One region of the Romboutsia sp. LXY-2 genome, then DNA from elsewhere that is predicted to be linked to it. Evidence: riboswitches for the same ligand, from Rfam matches in the RefSeq annotation. Region 1 holds a riboswitch; the other holds the start of a gene.
What was found. Region 1 has a riboswitch for fluoride ahead of ACI48P_RS06260 (cation:proton antiporter domain-containing protein). Riboswitches for the same ligand answer to the same signal wherever they lie in the genome.
Positions count from the first base shown of each region.

Region 1 (12,990 bases):
TATCATTGGTTAATTATTCTTAATATTGTATAGATTATTGTTCATTATAATTCTTTTTATTCTTTTATATTTAGATATAAGTGTATCGCTTTAACCATATATTGTCAAAGATATTTTATCCGATGTTATTTATATTGTATTTTTTTATTTTAGAAGATATAGTAAGTATATTGATTAATTAAAAGGGTTGGTGAATTTATGAAAGAATTAATTTTAGTTTATTTGATAGTAATTAATATTACTGGATTTTTTACTATGTATATTGATAAAAAGCGTGCTATAAATAATCAATGGAGAATAAAGGAAATCACGCTAATATGGATATCAATTATTGGTGGAAGTATAGGCTCACTAATTGGAATGTATACTTTTAGACATAAAACTAAGCATAAAAAATTTACAATTGGTGTACCATTTATTATATTATTACAAATAGTTTTGTTTTTTATAATTCTATTACTATAATAAAATGTATTAAATACTACTACATTTTAGATTTAGGCTATGTTAGACTTATCAATAGTAAATTATAAATATTAAAAATCCATCCAACAGAATCTATTGGATGGATTTTTTACTTCGTATTATACAACAATGCAAACTTTTTTGATAATATATTATCTTAGTTTAAAAGTTTTTGGTGCTAGGCTATAGCTAACCATTAAGGCTAATACTATATATATAAATGTTAATATTACAACCCATATACTAAACACCGATGATGTAGTTTCTATTTGTAAACAAATATAGCTAATCATATATACTCCAAAATTTATCATACTAAAAATAGGGCTTTTTATTTGCAATTGCTTAGTATAAGGCTGTATTACATAGTACATAACTAAATAATGTGTTGAGAAAAATACTGATAAGAATATTATCGCTATAAATGTGGGAATCATTTCTATAATACTACTAGTGTGCCCACTTGCTATAGTCATCCCTACAATCCCACTACATAGAACTAATGCTGGGATAAGGTTTAGTCCTACTATTTTTCTTAGTCTTATTTTGAAGTTTGTAAGTATAGCATCACCTTGTCTGAAGTAGCTATATCTTAGCATACTTAAATCACAATTCAAAAACATAGATTTGCAGATTTTTTCTCCTAAAGAAATAAAGTACATAAAAATAACCCATGAAGTAGTACTATTTTTTATAATATTAAATATATTTTCTTTTTGGTTAGGCATAATTATTGTCAATCCTATTACGGCTATACTTATAAGTCCTATTATCACACTTCTTAGCCTAACCCCTCTATTGATTATATAGTCATATCTAGAGAAAAATATAGAATTTAAGTATTCATATCCTTCTTTTTCTTTATGTAATTCTAGATTAGGTTGTGTATTTGCTATTTTTTCTTCTTTAACTTTAACTTCTGCAAAACTAGCCTCAGCCATAATTGTTTCTGTATCTTTTATTGATTCTGCTGTTAATAATTCTTTTGATAATTTGTTAAATTTATTATATCTTATTATTCCTACAAAACTTGCTATTGCAATAATCACTGCCATTACTATAAATGGTATTGTAAATATTATTTTTGTAAAATCAATTGTATATTTTAAAAATGGAAGTAAGTAAGCTAAAAGAGCTCCTACTATCATAATAATAGATACAATGATTACTTTATCTCCTATTATAATTTTTGTTTTCTCATATATTTTAATAGATAAGTACTCACAAATCATTCTAAAGCATATCATTTCTACTAAAATTATAAATCCTTCTATAAAACTCCCCATTAGCAATGTTGTAAACGGAACAAAGAATATAATATCTGTTAGGTTTTTGTAGATAAGCTGACCTATATAGAAATCTTTTGGGTTTACTCTCATTAGCTTGATCATATTAAAGGCTTTAGGATTATTTTTATTTATAATGTATACATTTATTATTGAACCTAATATAAAATTTAAGAAGAATAATATATGAAGGGCATAGATTTTTATATCTATGTTCATCACTGAATCTTTTAAAAAAATCGCTGGTATAAAAATCATTATACCTATGTAAAATCCCTTTTTTATAAAACCAAATAAGAATTTTAAAATTTCACTTATTACACCTAATGTTATTTTTATTTCTAACTGCGCATATAGTTTTTCAGATATACAATTTTTTATAATAGGCACTTTTTTTAGAAAATATATCAAAGTATTTGCACCTTGAGCAAAAGATACTTTGTAAGTATTTACAAATGTTCTATACATTAGCTTCCTCCTTTAAGATTTGCATAATTTTTTCTTCAAATCCTGGGCTATGTAAAGTTTCTGTGTCTATTTTATTTAATTCTCCATTATTTAGTACAACTACTTCGTCACAAAGGTCTGTGGCAAGTTGTAGTATATGAGTTGAAAATATTATTATATGATCTTTTTTGATTTCTTTTAGTAGCTTTTTGATTTCAAGCGCAACTACTACATCAAATGATGTTAGAGGTTCGTCTAGAAGTATTACCTCTGGTCTTGTTATCAAAAAACAAAGCATTTGGATTTTATTTTTCATTCCATGGGAGTAGCTTTTTATAAGTTTATGGCTATCCTCTGTGTTGATTTTTATGAGTTGTAAGTATTCATTTATTGATTTTAGGTTTTCTATTTTGTCTTTATTAATATCTATAAAGAATTTTATAAATTCGTATCCTGTTAGAAATTCTGGTAGTACTGCATCTGAAAATACATATCCGATTTGATGATATTTAAGTGATGTTTGTTTTTGCGATTCGTCTTCGATTTTTATGCTTCCATTATCGTAGGGTATTTCTTCACTTATGCAATTAAATAGTGTAGTCTTTCCTGCTCCATTTCTACCTAATAGCCCATAGATTTTTCCTTTTTCAAAGGTGAAGCTTGCATTGTTCAAAACTTGTTTACCTTCATATTTTTTCTGTATGTTATCTAGTATTAGTTTCATTCTTATCCCCCATTTATTATTTATATACTGTTAATTCTATCACAACAAACTAGAGAATAGATTATTTCTCTCATTTCTAATTAAATACATTGTAAATCAGTAATCCTTACATAAAAAAATAATTCCTCTTTTATTTATAAGCGACAACACGAAAAGTGGTATAATATCGATAAATTCTAGTGAAGTATAATTGATATAAATATTATCATCTTATAGATTTTGAATTGCACCTGGTTCTTTTCTCATTTCAAAAATCATATGTATAAAACTTTTATAATAAGGTATAAACAAACCATCATCAATCATTTTTAATATTTCATCTTTATCTGCCCATTTAACATCTTTAACTTCTTCATACTGAAGACTTAATTTAGTAATATCAACATCATTTTCAATTATATAATAATCATCAAATCCATATTCAAAATTTATAGTTAAAAATGGTCTCTCACTTGATAAATCAACACTATATCCTATTTCTTCTAAAACTTCTCTGTTTGCGGCTTCAGAACTGGTTTCTCCAGCTAGTGAGCTACCTCCAACTGTTACATCCCACATATTAGGAAATCCATCTTTAAATGGTTGGCGTTGTTGGATAAGCATTTCATTTTTAGAATTAAAAATACAAACATGGACTACTGTATGATATTCATCTTTTCCTAGCTTTTCTCTCCTTTTTATAGTTTTATCCATAAATACCCTATCTTTGTTATACACATCCCATAATTCCATTATTCTTTCCCCCTTTTAATGTATTGATTTTACCTATCATTTAATCATCAATCTATATAAGCTATTAAAGAAATAGTAAAAGCCAGAAAACACTATTATTGCATTAGCTGGCTTATATATCTAATAATTTATTAATTCTTCTATATTACCATAATTACTGTCATACTCAATAAATTTTCTTAAGTTCTTAACTCTTATATTTACCATTGCTGCTACAAAGCAGAAAAAAAATAATGAAATCATTACTAATCTAATAGAAAATATCTCTCCTAAAACCCCACCCATAACTTGACCTATAGGTATTAGGCCCATACTTACAGTTGATGTTATTGCCATAACCTTGCCTCTTATTTCAGATGGTACAACTGTCATCATAGAAGTTGATGCTATAGTATTTGCAAATGAATTAAATATAAAAGCTAAATATATAAATATTAACATTAGATAATAATTATTTGTAAGCATAAAACAAAGGAATAATGCAGTTTGGCTTATTAGTGATAATCTATATATATTAAATTTATGCTCCCTTTTTATATTTACTATTGATAAGATTATACTTCCACTCATTGCTCCAAGTGCTAATACAGTCATAGCAAAACCGTACTTACTAATACCTAGAAATGGCATTTCCTTAAAGTATGGTACAAATAGTATAACTGCAGAATTAGCAAAAAAATTTATCATTGCACTTGACATAAAATTATTCCTCAATACTTTAAAGTTTTTTAAGTAATTAAACCCTACTTTAAAATCTTCAAAGAAAGTTATTTCTTTATCTTCTATGTTTACCTTAGGTATACTTATAAACATCTCTGTAAAGCCAGAAAATAAATATGATATTCCATTAAATAAAAACATATAAGGAGCCCCTAGTGCCACATATAACACTCCTCCTACTGCACTTCCAATCATATCCATACTTGATTGTGCAAGACTTGTCACAGAGTTTGCTTTTACAAGTTTTGACGATGGCACGATATCTGGTCTTGTTGAAATTATTGCAGGATTAAAAAATGCAGAACACACTCCATTTAATATTCCTATAACAAATACCATCCAAACTTGAATAAAACCAGTAATAGCTGCTACACCTACAAATGTTACAAATATTCCTCTTAATAAATCTGTTGCTACTATTATCTTTTTTCTATCCCATCTATCAACAAAAACCCCTGCAAATGGTCCAAGAATTATTCTTGGTATCATGGAAAGTGCACTTAATAATCCCATTAATGCAGTTGAACCAGTTATTTCTAGTATCCAAAAGTCTAGAGCTATAATATAAATCACATCACCAAGTACTGAAACTAACTGACCTTGCCACAGTAAAAAGAAATTCTTATTCCATAATTTCCCTTTATGCTTAACTTTATTTTCCAAGGTATATCCCCCTTAAGTTACTATATTTCTATTTTAACTATACTTCCACTTGGATCTTCAACATCAACAATTACCAAACCTTTATGATTTTTATTTAAATACTTTAAACCTTTTATTAAAGCCTTTTTATTTTTAATTTTAAATATTTCATTGGCAATATTCTGCTTAACATCATTATCTATATCTATATTTGATGGCCACTTTCCTAATCTTACAAATGTTATAATTGCAAACATAGGTAGCCTAATATTTATTTTTTTGCTAGAAGCCTCATCTTTAATTGAAATTTTCAACTGGATCACCCCTTAAGCTATTTCTACTATAATTTTATCTCCATCTTCACTATCTACTTCTACTATTCTACCAACAAACCCACTATCTATCGCCTTTATTATTTTGTCTAAATCCACATCATATTTACCTAACTTATCCTCACATACACTTGTACTACCACCTAAAATCTTAATAAACTCTATTGGTATATTTACACTTACTCTTTCTCCATCTTTACTTTTTACTCTGACGTAAAACATCTTTCCTACAGCATCATTTTTAGGTAAATTGAAAAATTCATCTTTTTCATCATAACTTTCTTTTTTATCATTACTTTCTAATGCATCAAGTAATTTTATTCCTTCCTCTGCCGTAATTTTGCCTTCTTCAATCATTTTTAAAATTCTTTTTTTATCTTCCATATTAACTACTCCTTTATTTTCTATAATTTTTTTAATAAATTAATAGCTTCATCAGAGCTAATCTCTCCATGTTCTAACATATCCATAATTCTTTGCTTTTCCTTTGAAGTATCTTCCTTTATGGTTAATCCTAATATATTATTTATAGTGTCTAGCTTTCCTCTAACTGTAGGGTAAGATATTCCTAAATGCTTCTCTACATCTTTTATATTTCCTCTACATGCTAAAAACACCTCTACAAAGTTTAATTGTTCTTTTGATAGTTGTTCAAACTTAGAAAATGAAAATTCATTTTCAATTAATGTATTACAATGACTACACTTTAACTTAGTAATTTTCATTTGTTCTTCGCAAACTGGACATTTAGTTATTACTTTATACAAATTATCACTTCCTTTTAATATAAGTATATTCACATATTTTAATTTTGTCATCTATTTTATTAATATTTTTAAACTTATTTTTAAATATATTAATTTTTTTTATATATTTAATTAACTATTTTAATATCATCATCACCAATTTAAATATTTTTAATTCACATATTGATACTTTAATACGTAAAAAAGGCTATATTTAAACTTACATGTAAAACTCATAAGATTTCTCAAATGAAGTAATTCATAAAGTAAAATATAACCTTTAAAACCATTATTATTTATATCTTTATTAGTTAATACTATTTTTAAAGATATATACTATTGTATAATCTCAATCTCTTTACTTTCTTTCGTTTTTTCTTTTTTCTCAGCTATAAAGGCAGCTATTAAAATAATACAACCTCCTATAATCTGCCATACTGACAATGGTTCTCCTAAAAAAACTACACTAAAAAATATTGCAGATACAGGATCAATATATCCTAAAAAGGCAGAACTTTGAGCTCTTAAATCTTTAATAGCTGAGAAATATAAGCAGTAAGCAACTGTTGTATGTAATCCACCTAAAATAATAATATTTAAAAGACTTTTTATATCTGGTATTCTTAGCATACCTCTAAAAATAATAAATGGTAATAATACTATTGCTCCTGCAAATAATTGAATAAACGTTCTTTCATAGTCCCCAAATCCTTTAATAAATTTATTCAACATAATTACAGATGCATATAAGCAGGCTGCACCTAGTGCTAATAATATTCCTTTAATATGGTTAAATTCACCTTGATATAATTCACCCTGACTCTTTACTATTAAAATTAGCCCGGCCATTGCTATAATTACAGAAACAGTTCTTTTTATTGTAAATTTCTCCTTTAGAAATATAGGTGATAAGAAAACTACAATAACCGGAGCAAAGTAATAGCTAAGTGTAGCATTTGATATCGTAGTATAATCATAAGACTTAAATAATAATACCCAGTTAAATCCAATGGCAATCCCAGAAATTATTAATAATTTTAATCCTTTCTTTAATTCATCATCAGACTTATACAAACTAGAAATAGATTTATTTTCCTTTTTAAAATTAACAATTAAAATAATACCTAAAAGAAAACTAGCAATCAAAGCCCTTAAAAAAGCAATTTCAAAAGAATCTAAATTAATATTCTTAACAAAAACCCCCAAACTTCCCCAAGTAACCATAGCAACAATAACCTTTAAAATAGCACTCATTATATCCCCCCACTAATATTTAATTGATAGTTAAATATTAGCATATTAGCACATAACTTTTTCAATTTTTTCTTCTCTTATCCCTCAAAAAATATTCAAGAGCTATTTAAGTAATAATATCGGTTAAACCAGCGTATGGATAAATATGATATAGCATTCATTCGCAGACCCGATTTTGGTCTGCATGAAAGCTATATCATATTTCATCCCGAAGCGGTATAACCATCCTATTATTAATAAATAGCTCTAAATATTATCTAAATCCTATTACGGCTGCTCCTAGTGCACCAACTATTTGTGTATCTTCAGCGATAAAAACCTTCTTATTCAAGTTTTCCTCAACCATACTAACTAAAACAGAGCTCTTAGCAAGTCCACCTGTAAAAGCGATTTCATCAACTATACTACCTCTTGATAACATTGCTGTAGACTTATTCGCTATAGACTTAAGTATTCCCGATGCAATACTTTCTTTTTCAACATTTTGAGCAAGTAAACTAACAATCTCAGACTCTGCAAATACAGTACACATACTAGAAATATTTTGTGGTTTAGCATCTCTAGCTAAATTATCAATTTCAAATATATCACTACCTAAGATATTTGATGTTACTTCTAAAAATCTTCCTGTTCCAGCTGCACATTTGTCATTCATAATAAAGTTAATAACGTTTCCTTCTTCATCTACGTTTATGACCTTACTATCCTGACCTCCTACATCTAAAATGGTTCTTACATTCTTATTTAAGAAATGAATTCCTTTTGTGTGACAAGTTATTTCTGTTACTTTCTTATCTACAAAATCCATAGTAACTCTACCATAACCTGTTCCAACTACTTTTTTTATATCCTCTTTATTTATTTCACTAGTTAATAAATCATAAATCTGTTTTGATGTATTTTTCGGACTCCAGCCTGTTGGCATTATTATCTTTTTTACTATATCTACTCCGTCAAATAATACACCCTTTGTTGCTACCGAGCCTGAATCAATGCCTATACTATACATAGCCCCTCCTATTTTACACAAACATCTTCTTCTATCATTTCAACAAATGCTTCAAATCTAGTTCTTAATTGTTCAACGTCAGATCTTGAATAATCAGTCTCTATTAGCATAAATGGTTTATTTTTCTTTTGGTTTACAAATTCTTTCATTCTATAACTCTCTACATTGAAGGTATGGCAAGCTTGTAATACAACATCTACTACTGCATCTATTTCATACTCATCTATTAATCTATCAATTAACTCTACTCTATTGTCATTATTCATCATACAAGAACATCCCAGATTAAGATATTTCTTAGTTAATGCATCATATACATCTTCCGTATTTTCATCTACTAATAAATCATTTGATCTAATACCTCCACATAATTCAAGGGCAACTACAGACGCTCCACTATCTTCTAAAGTGTTAATTATTTTATCGCTTATTCCTCCTATTGGTGATCCTGTTATTAATATTCTAGGTTTATTTTTATTATCTGGACCTTCTCCTCTTTCAAATCTTTCTTTTGTAGAGTCTATTGTTTCTCTTAGAGATTTTTTTAGCTCATTTCTATCAAACTTAAAGCCTGATTGATATAATACATTATGTAATTCCATACCTGTTAAAGGAGATGGATTTTGCTTTGCTAGTCCATAGAATTCTTTTAATAATCTTCTTTCTTCATTCTTATCTTTAATAGCATCTCTTATATCATCTTCTGTTATTGTAACGCCTAAAGATTTTTCAACTTCTTCTTTTAATATTTTTATTTCTTCTCTCCAAAGTTTGAAAGTATATTCCCCTCTTTGCATATTAGGTAAATGCATTACATGAGTAGACTTAACCTTTCCTAGTTCCTCATACATCTTTTTCTTACCATCACAAGTAGTTTCTCCTATTAATAAATCTGAAAAATAAAAATATGGACAAGTATCAGTTATAGCATGACCGTAACTAGATTTTATTAATGGACATAAGTTTCTTGGTAAAACCTTTTCAGCATCAGGTATGGGCTCCTCACTAACACCACATACCCCTACTACTGAAGCTTTTGCAGCCATTGGTATTTCAACTGGTGTATATGCACAAAATACTCCAACTAATTTTTTACCACTTTCTTTTAGTTCTTTAGCTTTTATAAACCCCATTCTTCTTGCTTCATTAAAAGTATCAAAATTACTAGGTAAATTATTCATTATTTATCCCCCTAAAGTATTATTTTCTAACAAAATTTTACCATATTATATCTATTTATTATTATTGTTAATATCTATACCAGTAGTAACATTTATAGATATTAACAATCATTCTTCTTATCAAAATATTATAGTCAAAATGAAAATATCAAAAAAGATGATTCTATTAATTATAAATATAATAATTCCAAGTTATTTTTCTAATTAAATTGTTAAATATTTACATCAAATTACTCCTCTGCTACAATCAATATAAGTCATAAATATATTGGGGGGTTCTATGAAAAGTTCAGTATTTGAAGCGTATAGTGCTGATGAGTTACTAACACATCTAAAAGCAAAGGAAGATTATATTGTTATTAAAGGAGCATACTGTGAAAAAGTATATGAGCTAATGAAAACTCATCTTAGTGAAACTGAAACTATGGGGTTTGAGTTAGGAAGTGGTGGTGTGATAACAATATTAGCTAACATAATAAACAACCTTAGGGATTTTATAAAAAATGACCAAGAAGTTGATAAAACTACAAAATTAATAGAAAAAAAACTAAATATATATAAAGTACATTCTTTAGCAAAAAATGAAATTGTACTTAAATTAAAGCAACTAGATTATTAATCTAAAGATTAGTATATTGGTATAACTTTGTTACGTGAGTTATATACAGATTATGAACCATCGTAATTTCATTGAACGTAAAAAAAGTATGGTATCCCATACTTTTTCTTTGTTATAGCCTAAATTTAATATATATTAGTTTATACAAATATTTTCTTTAGATTCTTCTTTGTTATCATCTTCTACAGATAAAAATTTAGTAGCTGTTAGCTTAATCCCGATAGCTCCAATTGGTGCAGTTATTAATACACTTAATATTGCTATTGCCTGCATTATTTCTCCACCTAAAACTCCCATTTGAAGTGGTATAGCAGCTTTTGCTGATTGAACTGTAGCCTTAGGTAAATAAGCAATTACACAAAATAACTTTTCTTTCTTGCTTAAATCCGTACCAATAAGAGATATAATTACACCTATAGAACGAATAAACAGTGAGCAAGTAAGTAGTAATAATCCTATTAAGAAATACTCTCCAACTAAAGTTGGGTTAATTGCCATACCTACAAATGAGAATAAATATAACTTACCTATCTTCCATATACCATTCATCTTTTCTAATATATATTTGCCACTAACTTCTATATTATTTCTAATATAAAAACCAAAAACCATAATAGTCAATAATGAATTAAACACTTCAATATGATAATTTTTCTCTATAAATCTCATAGCTAAACATATAAGTAAAGCAACAAGAGCTTTCAAGCTTTTATTTGGTATTTTATCAATTATTTTATAACTTAATTTAAATACTAGGTAACCTATTATAATACTTAACACAATAGTTGTAGGTATAAGTATTAATTGGTAAGCTATTGAAATACTTTCACCTGTAGTGCTCTGCATATATATTCCTAAAAAAGTTGTAAATAGGGTAATAGCTATTGTATCATCAGCTGAAGCTCCTACTAATAACATTTGTGGTATTGCTTTATCTTGACCAATCTTTCTTTCAATTAACGAAATCATTGATGGTATAAGTACAGCTGGACTAACTGCAGCTATAATAAATCCTAATATAGCACCTTGAATAAAAGTAAAGTCTAATAAAATCATAGACATAATTGCAATTGCAAAACCTTCTAGTGTTGCAGGTATTACACTAAGCAAAACTGCCGGGCGCCCTATTTGCTTCATTTGGCTAACACTTATTCCTAACCCTCCAATAAATAGAACTATTACTAAAGCAATATCCTTTATAGTTGGTGCTAATAGAAGTGTACTTTCAGGTATTAAATTAAAAAATGATGGACCAATTATCATACCCATTATCATCATCCCTATTAATGATGGTAACTTAAATTTTTCTGCTATTATTCCTGAATAATTTGCTATTATTCCTATTAGCAATAAACTCACTAAAAATATTATTATCATTATATCCTCCCAATATCTTAATATATTTGCACAAAAAAACAGACTCCTACCCTTATAAAAGAGTAGGAGTCATTAGCTTCACGCGTTTAATGGCGAACTCCATCGCCTATTCAATATATATATAATATCATATTATTTAAAATTTGTAAATTATGCTATGCTATTCTTTTAGCATTATATAATCAGTATAGTAATTATTGGTATTTTGGTGATTGCTTTGTGTTAATATCTTTATTAAAAAATAATTATCTTCTAATTCCTCATAATCTAAAACATAATAATTCCCTATAATATCATTAAATTCCGTATAAGTAATGATCCTCTTTTTTAAAATACTGTTAAGTGAATTTAACTCTTCTTTTAAATCCATTATATACACTTCCTATACATTTCTTATAATATTTCTATTTAGTTTCTTCCATGAGTGATCTTTATATTCGTCCACTGTTATTAATTTTTATTAATAGAGTTTATATTTTTCTAGTCTATTAATTAGATACTATATAAACTTTCTTAACCATTTTTTTGTTTCTTCATTTGCAAATGTTGCATCTACACTATCTAAATATATATTTTTATAATCTTCTCTATCCATTTCAAAGCTCTTATCGATTGCGTTAAATTCATTTGTTAAATCAATATTTGATACAGTTCTGTTATCAGTATTTAAAGTAACTTTCACACCATCCTTATAGAATTTGTAAAAAGGATGATCTTTATATGAATTAACTGCTTTAGTTTGAACATTACTTGTTGGGCACATTTCAAGAACTATATTATTTTCCTTAACTATTTCATAGGCTTCTTTTATATCTTTTATTCCAACACCATGACCAATTCTCTCAGCTTTAAGTATTTTTACTGCTTCTAGTACGTTCATTCCACTAGCTGCTTCTCCTGCATGGATTGTAACTCTGTACCCATATTTTCTTGCTAAGTCTATTGGCTCCTTAAAATCTTCACAGGGTCCTTCATTTTCTGGGCCACATAAATCTATTCCAACCACTTTATTATTTAGGTATTTTTTACCTTCCTCAACTACTAAAAATGCATCTTCAGTAGTCATAGTTCTCATACAACTTAATATTAAGTTTGCTTTTACTTCATAAGTATTCTCAGCTTCTTCTATTCCTTCAATAATACTTTCTATAACTTCACTAATGCTTAACCCATTTAAAGTATGAAGCATTGGTGCAAATCTTATCTCCATATATTTTAAATTTTCTTTACTTGCGTCCTCTAAAAGCTCAAAGGTAATCCTTCTTAAACTTTCCTTAGTTTGCATTACCTTATTAGGCAAATCAAATCTTTTTAAATATTCAACAAGAGAAGTACAATCTAGAGGTGCTCTTACCATATCTTTTATTGTATCTATCTCTAATGATGGAAGTTCAATATTATCTTTTTTTGCTATATCTATTATTGTCTCTGGTCTAACACTTCCATCTAAGTGGCA
Region 1 covers NZ_JBKFGI010000003.1:90,116-103,105, reverse strand. Annotated here, with positions in the region: gene ACI48P_RS06320 (DUF1294 domain-containing protein) at 199-465, shown strand; gene ACI48P_RS06315 (hypothetical protein) at 618-2,219, opposite strand; gene ACI48P_RS06310 (ABC transporter ATP-binding protein) at 2,212-2,922, opposite strand; gene ACI48P_RS06305 (NUDIX hydrolase) at 3,133-3,654, opposite strand; gene ACI48P_RS06300 (MFS transporter) at 3,775-5,037, opposite strand; gene ACI48P_RS06295 (hypothetical protein) at 5,058-5,330, opposite strand; gene ACI48P_RS06290 (SHOCT-like domain-containing protein) at 5,343-5,732, opposite strand; gene ACI48P_RS06285 (DUF2089 family protein) at 5,753-6,115, opposite strand; gene ACI48P_RS06280 (DMT family transporter) at 6,431-7,348, opposite strand; gene ACI48P_RS06275 (acyl-CoA dehydratase activase) at 7,602-8,357, opposite strand; gene ACI48P_RS06270 (double-cubane-cluster-containing anaerobic reductase) at 8,366-9,538, opposite strand; gene ACI48P_RS06265 (hypothetical protein) at 9,819-10,157, shown strand; gene ACI48P_RS06260 (cation:proton antiporter domain-containing protein) at 10,293-11,534, opposite strand; fluoride riboswitch at 11,591-11,650, opposite strand; gene ACI48P_RS06255 (hypothetical protein) at 11,695-11,904, opposite strand; gene add (adenosine deaminase) at 12,034-12,990, opposite strand, start outside.

Region 2 (12,990 bases), on a different contig from region 1:
AGTGCTTACATCTATTGGGGCATCCCCCCATATCAAAGGTTATAGCTATATGATTATTTCTAAATCTTGGCAATGCATTCCCCTCCTAACCTTAAAGCTTATACACTATATTTAAATCTTAGCACTAGTATTAAGATTTTCTTGTCGTATCATGACATTTTTATAATAAAGAGCGTCAATTAAAACAGATGTTTATAAAACCTCTGTAGCAGATTTAGATAAAATTTTAGCATTTTTTAAAAACATAAAACTATTCATAGCCTCTGTCTTATCATAACTAAATCCAAATTCCTTACCTACAAGCTCTGAAACCTCATCAAACAATAAACACATAATAAAAATAGATTCCCACATTGGATTAATATTGGCAGTTGGATAAGTCTTCAAAAACCTTTCCCATAAATCTTGTGATACATACTTATCTAAAAACTTACCTGACTTTCCAACACTTACAGAAAAATCAGTTTTCACACCAGCATACCATATAAGCATATTTTTAAGTTCAACTCTTATAACAGAATCTAACATATCCATTACATATAAGATTTCTTCTCTCCACATTCCTTTTGCAACATTATTCAAACACCACCAAAATTCATTACAACATGCCATAAACTGTATTTCAGTTGGTCTCTTAATCCAATAATCTATATCTGAAGAACTAGGAATTGCGGGTAATAGATTATCGTTGTCTCTTAATATAACTGTAAGTTTGTCACTTACTATTTGCTCCCTAGCATAATCTAAATTCATTAAACGCAAATCCAATCTGTTACCATCTGCAAGTTGAATTAAGTAACCATAGCATTGCTCTAAATTTACATCTAATCCAAGTTCATTATCTAATTTCTCTGGTAACTGCATATAAAGTCTTTTACCAAATATATCAATCCAATTCTCATCCTTAATAAAAGATAGAGTTTCATCTACAACATAAACAATATCATAATCTTGGAAAATATCTTTAGTAATATTAGGATTAGCCCTTGAACCATTTAAGTATACTGCACGAATACGTTCATCATCTTCAGCTACTTTTAAAATCAATTCCATCATTTCTGTTTCGGTTCTCATACTTCACCTCTGCTAATTTAAATATGTATCTCGATATAATTTTTTAGAATCTTAAACATTTCTATTTATTAAAAAAATCCGTTGCTTCTTCTGTCCAATCAGTTGGTCCTTCTGATGGATTAATATATTTTCTCCAGTATCTTCCTGTAGCTGTATCTAATATTATCAAGTTTGAGTCGTTGCTTATCATTTCGTATCTACCATAATTAACTTTACTATTTTGAGTAAAATCCTTTAATGCTATAATTATAGCTCCACCCAAAATCATAAAACCTATAATAATTGATGCTCCAATTATTATTGCATTCTTTTTCTCCATATTAAGTACTCCCCCTATAACTAATCTTTTAAATTAGGCTTTGATCTTTAATTTATATAATTTTATAAATTAAATCTTCCAATATACTCCATTAGGTAGTCTACACAAATATCCCCCAAGCTTTTCTTTTATTTTTCCTGTATCTATATCTCGTATTATTACATTTTCATGATATTCTGGATCCTCATACCACTCAGAAAAATATAAGTCATTTCCATCGCGAAATAATAGGGCCTCTGTTTTTCCTATCTCTATCTTTTTATTTTCTGGCCAAAAAATCTCATATACCTCCTTATTTGCATCTCTACAAAGCATTAGAGGTGATGTTTTTAGCGTAAGATTATAGCAATCTTCAACTGTATCTAATGGTAATTCTTTAATTATTTCAAGTCTTCTCTCCTCTGGAAAATAACGACTTATCTGAATTATCTGTTCACAAAAATCAACACTTAAAAAGAATATCTTACCATCATCCCAAACTGGGCTTTCTACATATAAGTTTTCTCTATATTCAAAAGGGCTATGAACTGTCCCCTCTGGAAAATGAATTAGATGACAATTCATACCATTAAATTTTTCCCCAGCCTTAATTATTTCCTCTGCCTCATATAAATCACAAAAGCTATTTTTACTTTCTTTGCAGTAATACCACTCTGTTGTGCCTTCAATCTGTTCAGGGTAACAATCTGTTACTCCATCTATTTTTATTATATTCATCTAGCCCCTCCCATTTATGTCATATGATTTATCACTCTTTCGAAAAATCTCCTATAATCTTTACCCCTTTATAAAATCATATTTACATTTTTAACCATTAACTATACAATTATTATATATGTCATAAGGTGGTGATTCCTTGAACTTCTTAAGTAAATTTAATTTAAAAACTGTATTGATTTTTTCGTGTGTAATATATATATTTATCATGAATAGCTTAGAATCTTATCTCCTTACTAACCTATTTGGAGATACTTATACTAATAATTTTATTACTTATCATAAGTCCTATGAACTATTTACATGGTTTGTTCCTATTCAAATTTTCATACTTTACTTAGTTAAAAAAGTACAAATAAAAAAACTAAAGACTCAATTAGTATTAATGTCCTTAGGATTATGGCTATTTTTATTTGGATTTACATTCCTTTAATTATACTTTATATACTCTAGAGGTAGTAGTTTTCATATACGGTCCATCTATCTCTTTTAATATTTTTTCAATCTTTTAATATTAACTATCCTTCACTCTTATCTTTCCAAGTAATCCTTCTATCTGACTTCCATCTATAAACATAAATTTTACCATAGGCTATGTAGTGCCCCCTGCGAAGTATATAATACATCTATTTGTATTACTTAATTTACCTAAGTCACTTTGCATGGACTCAAGTACTCCACATATTTTGTAATTCAATATATGAAATAAAAAACTAAAAATTAGTTTTGAAAAAATTGTACCTATTGTCATTACCCATACACCTTCCACTTGTTTCCCCCCTAATATATAATTTATAACTATTGTGAACTTATGTTTATTGTAGCATTCACTAAATAAACACGCTATATTTTACAACGTCTAGTAATTTTTCATGTATTTTAATTATGCATAGAATTATCAATTGCTATTAATATCGATAAACATATAATTTCTTCTTCATCTTCAATAATATTAATTTTATAGCTATCCTTAAAACTAAGTAAAACTTTTTCTACTTTTGCGATATCCATATTATTTTTAGAAAAAGTAAAACTTCTAGCCATTAAATCGCCTTTAACTAAATAGCTATCATTATCTGTGATAATCGATATTTTAGGTTTAATTGAAATAATGTGTTGTTTAAATGATGCTATAATATTTTTTTCATTATAGAAATCATATTCCTCTTTAAAGAATCCAAATTTCTTTTTTATAGTTACAATCTCTTTTCCATCTAAATTTTTTATGTATAGCTTATTTCCAAATGTAAAAATAGACCCTAATAATCTATCTACCATTGTTAATAATTTATTATTACTAGTTATTTCTAGATAAGGCTCATTATTAACATCATATACATAATACTTATCATTTAAGGAAATATTTTGCTTAATATAATATGTTTTCATTTTACTTTCCATTTCTATTCCCCCCATAAATATCTTATTTGATATATAACCATTGTACGATAATAAAAATAGCGTCTCTAATAAATTCTTATTTACTATCTTAGTATAAAATTATCGTCATGAGAATTATATCTAATATTCTGTTCAATAAAAGAGCGATAGTTTAAATTTATTGTTCTAGAGGTTCACAATATAAAACTAAGCTTTATCTTGAATATACTTAAATCCTAATTTAATTGACATTTCAGCGTTTGTAAGCTCTTTACCTAAATAAGCTGAATGACTAAGTTCCGTAACCCACTCATTTTCTATGATAGCCCAATAAATATCTCTTGCATTATCCCCTTTAATGATTCGAAGTAATTTATTAGCATTACTATAATGCTCTACTAAAATTTCATTAGTATTTGGCTTAGGTACAATTACAAAATATCCTGCCTTGTCTAATTTAACTTTATTAGGATCTTTTTCTATGACATTTACGATCTCCATTGATTTACTATTCATTATAGGATGCTTTTCGTCACATCTATAATCCCATGAATGCTTGTTTAATAGTTCTTCTATCTTATTTAAAATATTATCTAAGTTTTCACATCCAATCATATCAATGATTTCAACTTGATTTCTAAATATGCTTATTTCTTCTAATGTGCTATTAGATAATATAGGTTTTCTTCCTTTACAGTTAATAACTCTCATGTTACTATCAACACCGTTATTTATAAGAGATATTAATGTATCGCCACTATAATGTCCAACTGAGTCATTACCGCAAAGAATCATATACTTAATTGAAGGCGTAGCTATTACGTTTTTTATAATTTTCTCAACACCTATATTTTCAGTTTCTGTTTTACCTACAATACTTAAACCATTTGGTTTTACCTCTGATATTTTATCAGCTAATTCTGTATTCCCTAAAGTAGATATAGCTATTGGGTATTTATAACCTAACGATAACACATGATATTCTCCTACAGCAGGTAACTTATTATCATGATTATTATCATATGTTTCTATTGAATGGATATTATCTAGTCCAGAAAAAGCGTCATCAAATGTATTTGTAATATCTGCCGACCAGCAGTGTTTACATCCAAGTCATGCATATTCTATATTCTCAAATTTATCTAATGACTTTTCTACTTCTTTTAATAATTCTAATGTATTATTTTCCTTATTATTTAAAAGTGCATTTTTTATACTTCCTAAAGATTCTTTCATACACTCACATTTTCTACACTTAGAAAGCTCCATAGATTTTTTTATAATTTTTTTAACATTTTCAAGTGATTCAGTTGTAGTCATTTTTTACCCCTCCACAAATAATTCTTTAATTTAATTATACATACCACAAAGTTTAATGTACATAATATGTAAAAGTTGTTAATTTTTTATAACTTTACATATGTATACCAAAAAAAATTTTCGTGAACACTTGAAATAGCAATATAAATTCCATCTTCCTAGTTACCATATAATATTAAGCCAGAAAGATGGAATATCCTCTACAAAATAAAAGCCTTAACCCAAATATACACTACATCAATATTATTTTTTAAGCTCAATAACCTCATCAAAGATCTGCTCTCTCCCAACTTCATCAAGTGAACCCGGTTGACCAGGTAATTCCTTCCACGTCACTTTATCAATAACAATCCTAACCTCACTATTATCCTCTGGTACTGCTAGATATGGACATATTTCCTTTTTATCTTCATCAGCAATAACTTTACCGCTAAATAACTCTTCACCATTTTTATCATATACCCTCATTTCATAGTCATTCCAATTTCCTTGTTTATACTTTGCTATAATCCTCATTTCAAATGGTGTAAGTATTACTGAGTCAATTTTTATATATTCATTTTCGACATTTTCTATCTTAATTTCTTCCTTTAATTCTTTACTCACCTTAACAGGAATATTAAATGCCCAAGTACCAGATTTTATATAGTTTTTATCATTAAGCATTACAGGTGAATTAATCACAACTTCAATCTTTGTTTTAAAATTAAATTCACTTGGTATTTCTTCTTTAATCTCGCTTAAATCATATTTTCTAATTCCTACAAATGTATACTCATCAATAAACTTACCTTCTAACCCTGCAAATCCTGAAATATTCGGCTCTTCTTTAGTAAAATCTAACTTATTATATTTTTCTTCTATTATTAACTGATTCATATCTAGCTCTTTTCCATTTTCCCAAGATGTATAAGGGAATGGCTCTTCATTTTCAACTACAAAAGTAGCATATAAATATTGTCCATCGCACACTACTTCTTTAAAAGTAATCCCTATTCCATTTGAATATGCTGTTTCATTAATTGAAGTAGCATACTGAGAGTAGTTTCCTGGGAAGTACAAATTCTCTTCTATTGATTCAAATACATTACCTATAAATGGTATTCTCGAAGCTAATGCAGGATTAACTATACCAAGAGTTATTACCCCTACTAAACCTGCAGCTGCTACTTTAAATATTTTCTTTGATTTATTGTATTTTAAATTTTTTCCCTCTGATAAAGCCTTTGATACTCCTTTTTCTATTACATCATCTATATTTAAAGGTATATTTATTTCTTCATATTTTTTATTACTCATGTACTTCACCATCCTTTAAAATATCTTTTAACTCTAATCTAGCTCTCCTCAAATGACTTTTGACAGTATTGATAGGAATCTCCATAGTATTTGCTACTTGTTCCTCTGTCATATCGTTAAAGTACTTTAGTATAATCACCATTTTGTAATTTTCCCTTAGCATATCTATTGCATCGTACAAATCTAATTTTTCTTCAATAGATATACTTTTTTCACTTTTCATTAAAAATGCTTCTTCTTCTTCTAAATAAGTTATGTTTGATTCTTTTCTAGAATAATCTATCGCTATATTGATTAAAATTCTAGTTATCCAAGTTTTAAAGTACTTAGCTTCTTTTAATTTTTTTATATTCAACAAGCCTTTGTATGTAGTATCTTGAAGTATATCAAGTGCTTTTTGCTCATCCTTAATATAGCTATAAGCTATTTTATACAAATCATTTTTATAAAGCTTAACTAATTCAGTATAAGCTTTCGAATCCCCCTTTATTGATGCCTTTGCTAGTTTTATTTTAGAAAACTCATTTCTTGTACTTGGCAAAGAAATCTTTGATACATTTAACATATACCCCTCCGTATCTATTTTTTTGTGTTATAACACATCACATTATAATGTTTTTATAAAAGCTTTAACTTTTACACCAATTAGACTTTCACGTTTCTTAAATAGTTGCAATAAATTTTTTATAAATTTTTATTTTGAATTTATTAGCTTAATTTGTTATGTATTTGAACATAAAAAATTACCTATACGTAAAAAAGCTCTATCCTAGCCATTGTAACATTTATACTAAGATAGAGTTATTAATTATAATTTATATTAAGTTAAATATGCTAACATCATTATTTGTATAAAATTTTAAAGCCACAATCTTTACAAAAGTTTGGTTCACCTTTAAAAATCAAACCTCTAACCCATATGACAGAACCACAGTTATTACATCTAATATATTTATAATTTGATACTACAGATAAAATAAATATAGCAGTTCCAATCAGTAGAAGTATGATTTTAATTGTTTCACTTTGAAAGAAAAATGATATAAAAAATGTAATCATAGCAATAAAGCAAAATATATAAACCATTCTAATTTTTATTTTTTCTATTATAACTGTATCCTCCAAAATAATCTCCCCCTTATAATATTGCATCTTACTAATCATATAATCTACTATCTTACTCACCAAACATCTCCCAAGTAGAGCCTATTCCACTACCTTTTTCACCCTTTTCAGATTCAAAAACATCAACCTGATACTCTAACTCTCTAAAATCCACACTAGTTATGGATTTTATTTTTTCCTCAATTTCCTCAACCAATATTCCATCCACCAACAAATTAGTATCAGCTCCAACCTCAAACTTACTACTCTTTATCAGCTCCTTATAAGAGCCATCACCATTAGGAATATGAGCCGATAAGTCTAAAAAATACTCTCCTATTTTGTTAAGTTCACAGTCAACATAATAAGTTACAACTCTATCATTTGAAAAGCCATAAATAGATGTAGTACCTTCACTAAAAGAAGGCGACTCTTCATATTTACTATTACATCCAACCAAAAATATTCCTAAACTCATCACCAATAATAATCTTCTCATACAATTCCCCTTCTAAATATCCACTAAATTAATAAATCAAATATCCTAATATATTTAAATACCTATCTTACTAAAAGTATAAATAACCTTCCTATCAACTCACAATATTAATTTCAAATAGTTTATATATTCATACAAATGGTAGTAAATGTATTTCAAAAATGAATATAGCTTTTAGGTTTGATACGTACAGAATTAATAGTCAGAATTAGCGTAAATTAATTAATTCATATATGAACAATATTAATCTATGTATAAAATAAGAACGGTAAAATACAGTTGCACCTGGATATTACTGGTACTATAATGAAGATATAAACAGACTTTATTTCTTAGGAATGACTAGATAGACATAAGTGTACAGAGTAAGTTAATTTAATCAGATAAGAGGGGATAAAAATGAAACTTCCAAAATATGTGTACAAATTTGAGCCAGATAACCCAATAATAAATCCACATGATTTTACAAATGAGTTAATCAAGTATTGCGAAAGAAATAATAAAAAATTATATATCAATCACGAAGGCATGGAGCCAATAGTTACCATTGATAACATCAAATACATTGGTATGCTAGAGCAACCTAAAATGATTGATATACCAATATTACCAATGTTCTACACTCAAAGTTATGGTTTCAAATGGGTTTACTTATACGAATACGGTAAGTAGTAGATAAGTAAATTCCAATTTTACAAAATAGATTTAATAAACAATATTAATATATAGATAAAAATCCAATAACTTAAGTTATTGGATTTTTATTTATACTAAACTTAAAAAACACCTCTTAAATAATAGAGTTTTTCTGAGAAGAATAAATGCCACTCTTACCAGCAAAAACATAACTTATTACACAAGCTAAGAATATAAATTTAATATTACCTCCTCCAAACAATTCAAGAGCCATAAAAAATGATGCTATAGGTGTTTTAGTTCCTCCACAAAATACACCAATCATTCCAAGAGCAGCTAAAAAAGATATTGGTAAATTCATAATCACACCTAAAACATTACCTAAAGTAGCTCCAATTACAAACAATGGAGTAACTTCCCCCCCTTGGAATCCAGTTGCTAAAGTAATAGATGTAAACAATAACTTTATGATAAAAGAGTATGATTCAACTGGTTGTTCAAAAGATTTACTTAATAAATCTAAGCTTAAACCAAGGTAACTTCTATCATTTATTACTAAAACAAAAACAATAATAATCATCCCACCTACAAATGACTTTATATAGTCCTTTGAAAGCTTTTTAGAGAAATATTTTTTTAGATAATGAGTAGCTTCAGAAAACAACTTGCTCACCAATCCAAATAATATAGCACAAATTATAACCTTTAAAAAAACAGTAGGATTATTTGCAGCTACCTCTTCCATATGATAGTGAGTGTGAGTAACCTTAAACAAAGTTGCTATACTATTTCCTATATAACTTGCAATTAGACAAGGTATAATTGCCTCATACCTCATTCTTCCAACATTACTTACCTCTAATCCAAAAATCGTACCTGCAATTGGCGTTCCAAATACAACACCAAATCCGCTACTTACACCACTAATAATTATTATTGTAGTATCCGATTTATTAAGTTTTAATAATCTACTTATTTTAGCAGAGATACTAGCCCCTATTTGAACACCAGTCCCTTCCCTTCCTGCTGAACCTCCAAACAAATGGGTAATAAATGTTCCGAAAAATACCAACGGAGCCATCCTAAAAGGAATATATCCATCTCCTTCATTAATTCTCTGTATTATTAGATTATTTCCTTTAGATGAATCCTTTCCATATTTAAAATATATATAACTTACAACCGCCCCACCAAAAGGTAACAAATAAATTAACCATCCATTTTGTTCCCTTAAGTAAGTTGCCAATTGAAGACTTTTTAAAAATGCGGATATAACCACACCTACCACACTTCCTGATAAAAGTGCTAGGAAAAACCATTTTACAAAATTTGAAAATATTAATTTGTTTTCTAATAAGTGTTTTTTTATACCACTCATAATACCACCTCCATATTATTATTTACGTAAATATATAAACTAACAACAATGCTCATGATTACATCATTTTGCCAATAAAAAAGACTCCTACCCTTATTATTAAGAGTAGGAGTCATTAGCTTCAAAGCATTTAATGGCGAACTCCATCGCCTATTATTATATATATATTTTTAATTATACCTTATTCTAACAAATAATACACCCTAAACTTATAGTGAAACATCTTCTCTTCTGATACACTTAATATACGCAAACATATTATATAAAGTTACCAGGGGGAATATTTATGAGTATAGGAGATAAAATTGCAAAAAATGATTTTATAAGAGCATCCATTATATTAGTTTTAATAGGTATCTTAATTTTCTCTAAAAACCTATTGTTAAACATTGTATCAGGAATAAGTTTCCTTATTTTTATGGTCTATATAAGCTACAAAGATAGTATCTACAAAAAAGATTTATTAAATAAAACGCGTAAAAAAAGCCAAGTTTTTATGACTTATAAAGAAAATAAAAACTCAAAAATTATCTTTTCATTTATTCTAATTATCAATGTATCACTTTGCTTGGATATGTTTATTAGAGATACAAATGAGTTTCTATCTTTCCAAAATAAAATTGGAGTTAGTGGTATTTTAGGATTTTTTAAAGTAGCAACTTCGAAAGATTTTGCTGGTATCATTTTATTTTTAGTATTGATTATAGTAGCAATTGCAGATTTTATAAAATCTTTTAAAAATGTTGCCACAATAAGTGATGATAAAATCATATTTCATGACTCAACTGTCTTAGACTTTGAACAGATTACATCTATTGAGTATGCTCATAAATATTTTGCTATTGGCAAAAACAAAAACCTTAGAATAAGAACAAAGAATTATAGTAAAAAGCTATTGGTTGATTCAAATGACTATAAGTTAAAATCATATTTAGACAAAAAAATAGCTTCTACAAGTATAGATTAAATTACAATAAATAAGAGGCTTTCTTATTCATAGACTTCCTAATATATGAATATATTAATATTCAAATTCATAAAATCTATGATATACACTAACTTAATATATAATAAAAAATATCATATAAATTAGACCTAACTTCTCTAATATACCTGATATTTTATTATAATTTCAATCTAATTTTATATAATTTCTAATTAACAAAAATTATATTATAGGTAACCATTGATAAGTTATTAATACCCAATAAACGATAAATAATATTAAAATTCCTACCATGTAACTTTCTCTTGTTTTTGTGAATTTTTTTAATATTAATCCTATTATTATTCCTATTATAAAGTCTATAAGTACTGCTAATGGGATAAATATTAATTCTGATGCTACATAACCTCCCAATGCATTTATTATTGGGTCGTATACAATAACAGTTGGAAATGCATGTATTATATCATATATATGAGCTTGACCTATTAGCATAACAGATAAAATATTTACGATCATTGATAATAATCCAAATATAATACCTGATGATAAAACCTTTTTATTTTCTATAAACTGAATAATCTTATTCATTCTTTATTCTCCTTTATTTAAATTAGTATTTATTATTTGTTACACCCATACTTGATGATTTTATTATATCCAAGCCTTTTAATTGATTTAGTCCTTCTTTATCTCCTACTACTACAGCACCCATTATTTTTATCTTATTTTTGTCTATGTTTTCATCCTTTTCTGCTAGAGATTGATATATATGTTTTATATCTTTTTTGTACTTACCACCTTTACTCATTCCAAACTTAAGATTTTCTATAAAGTCATCTACTGGATTCACTTTAGGATTACCATCTTCTCCTATTGTAGAAAATCCTACTACTTGGTTTTGTGTTAGAACTTGTGCATCTATTTTTGTTACTCCATTATCAAGTTTTTTAATCGCTTCTAATTGATCGCCTTTTATAGTATCAACCCATAACCAGTTTATACTTACACTTTTAGGAAGTATATTTTCTACTTCTTCTATAGTATATAGTTTATCAAATGATAGTCCCATTTCGATATTTTTATTAGCATCTATAATATCTATGTTTTCTAAGTCATTTGAATATTTATCGTATTCTACAAATGGATGATAAAACTCCATTATCTTATTTCCATAATATGAGTATATCCCATCGTTTTCTGTTATTAATTGATCCTCATAGTCAACTTTATTTATATCTACTGTCCCCATGTATACAGGTTTATTTCCTATAAGTTTGTATCTTATAGCTGTAGCTCCACTTTTGAATATTTTATTTTCTTCATCCCATGGCCCTATAAAAGTATTGGCGCCAACAACGTCATTATAGCTCTCTATTTCTATTATTTTATTTGTTATTATATACGGTGATAATTGCAGCTTTGAAGCAATACCAATAGTCAATACAAATACTGTAATTGCAAAACTTATAGATATTATTTTCATATAACTTCTACTTCTAGCCTTACTTATAATTTTATTTTCTTCTCTGTTTTCAAAATCAAACATTGTTTCTTCTTTCTTATCTTTCATATTTCATAACCCACTTTCTTTTAAAATCATTTCTCGCCCTATATAAATAAGTTTTTACTGTTTCTTCTTTCATATCTAGCATATTTGCAATTTGGATATAACTAAGTCCAAGATCATATTTCATCACAATTAGATTTTCATATATTGGACTTAACTCTTCTAATATTTCTTCTACTTCTAGCTTATTTTCTTTTTTTATTAAAAGGGTTTCACTATCGTCTTCTATTAGATTTGTGATTATATTTTCATCAATGACTATGACTGGATATCTTTTTTGTTTTCTACATAAGTCATAATACTTATTAAGCGATACTTTAAATAACCAAGCTGATATGTTTTTCTCATTTAGATGGATTAGATTTTCTATAGCTTTAGAAAATGTATCTTGTACTATATCTCTAGCATCTTCATCTAAACATCCGATTTTAAGCAAGTATTTATATATAATATTAGATTTTTCCATGTACAGCCGTTCTATATCAGAAATTTTATTTTTCAAAGTTTTGACTCCTTTCATCTATATAACGTTGCATCTGTAAAAAAGTATACAGTTTATTTTAGTTTTTACAAAAAATGCCCTTAAAATCTATTTATCTAGATTTTAAGGGCATAAAATTATTATAAGTATAGACCTATCCATTACTTGACATAACTATTGGTTTTCTAGTTTGTATCCAAATCTCTCCAGGTCCTCTAAACCTAGCTACTAATCCCTCTCCACTAAAGAAAGATGATGCTAGCCCTT
Region 2 covers NZ_JBKFGI010000001.1:846,172-859,161, forward strand. Annotated here, with positions in the region: gene ACI48P_RS04100 (radical SAM family protein) at 1-73, opposite strand, end outside; gene ACI48P_RS04105 (aminoglycoside 6-adenylyltransferase) at 193-1,074, opposite strand; gene ACI48P_RS04110 (hypothetical protein) at 1,136-1,393, opposite strand; gene ACI48P_RS04115 (hypothetical protein) at 1,463-2,110, opposite strand; gene ACI48P_RS04120 (hypothetical protein) at 2,703-2,879, opposite strand; gene ACI48P_RS04125 (LURP-one-related family protein) at 2,990-3,511, opposite strand; gene ACI48P_RS04130 (DUF4346 domain-containing protein) at 3,698-4,573, opposite strand; gene ACI48P_RS04135 (hypothetical protein) at 4,604-4,810, opposite strand; gene ACI48P_RS04140 (DUF4179 domain-containing protein) at 5,054-6,109, opposite strand; gene ACI48P_RS04145 (sigma-70 family RNA polymerase sigma factor) at 6,102-6,674, opposite strand; gene ACI48P_RS04150 (Rpo12/RPC10 RNA polymerase subunit family protein) at 6,953-7,234, opposite strand; gene ACI48P_RS04155 (hypothetical protein) at 7,287-7,712, opposite strand; gene ACI48P_RS04160 (hypothetical protein) at 8,112-8,384, shown strand; gene ACI48P_RS04165 (voltage-gated chloride channel family protein) at 8,503-9,726, opposite strand; fluoride riboswitch at 9,826-9,886, opposite strand; gene ACI48P_RS04170 (hypothetical protein) at 10,013-10,693, shown strand; gene ACI48P_RS04175 (hypothetical protein) at 10,895-11,263, opposite strand; gene ACI48P_RS04180 (anti sigma factor C-terminal domain-containing protein) at 11,286-12,245, opposite strand; gene ACI48P_RS04185 (RNA polymerase sigma factor) at 12,235-12,744, opposite strand; gene ACI48P_RS04190 (TIGR00266 family protein) at 12,878-12,990, opposite strand, start outside.
Region 2: it holds a riboswitch for fluoride, as region 1 does, so the genes downstream of both, ACI48P_RS04165 (voltage-gated chloride channel family protein) here and ACI48P_RS06260 (cation:proton antiporter domain-containing protein) in region 1, are expected to answer to the same signal.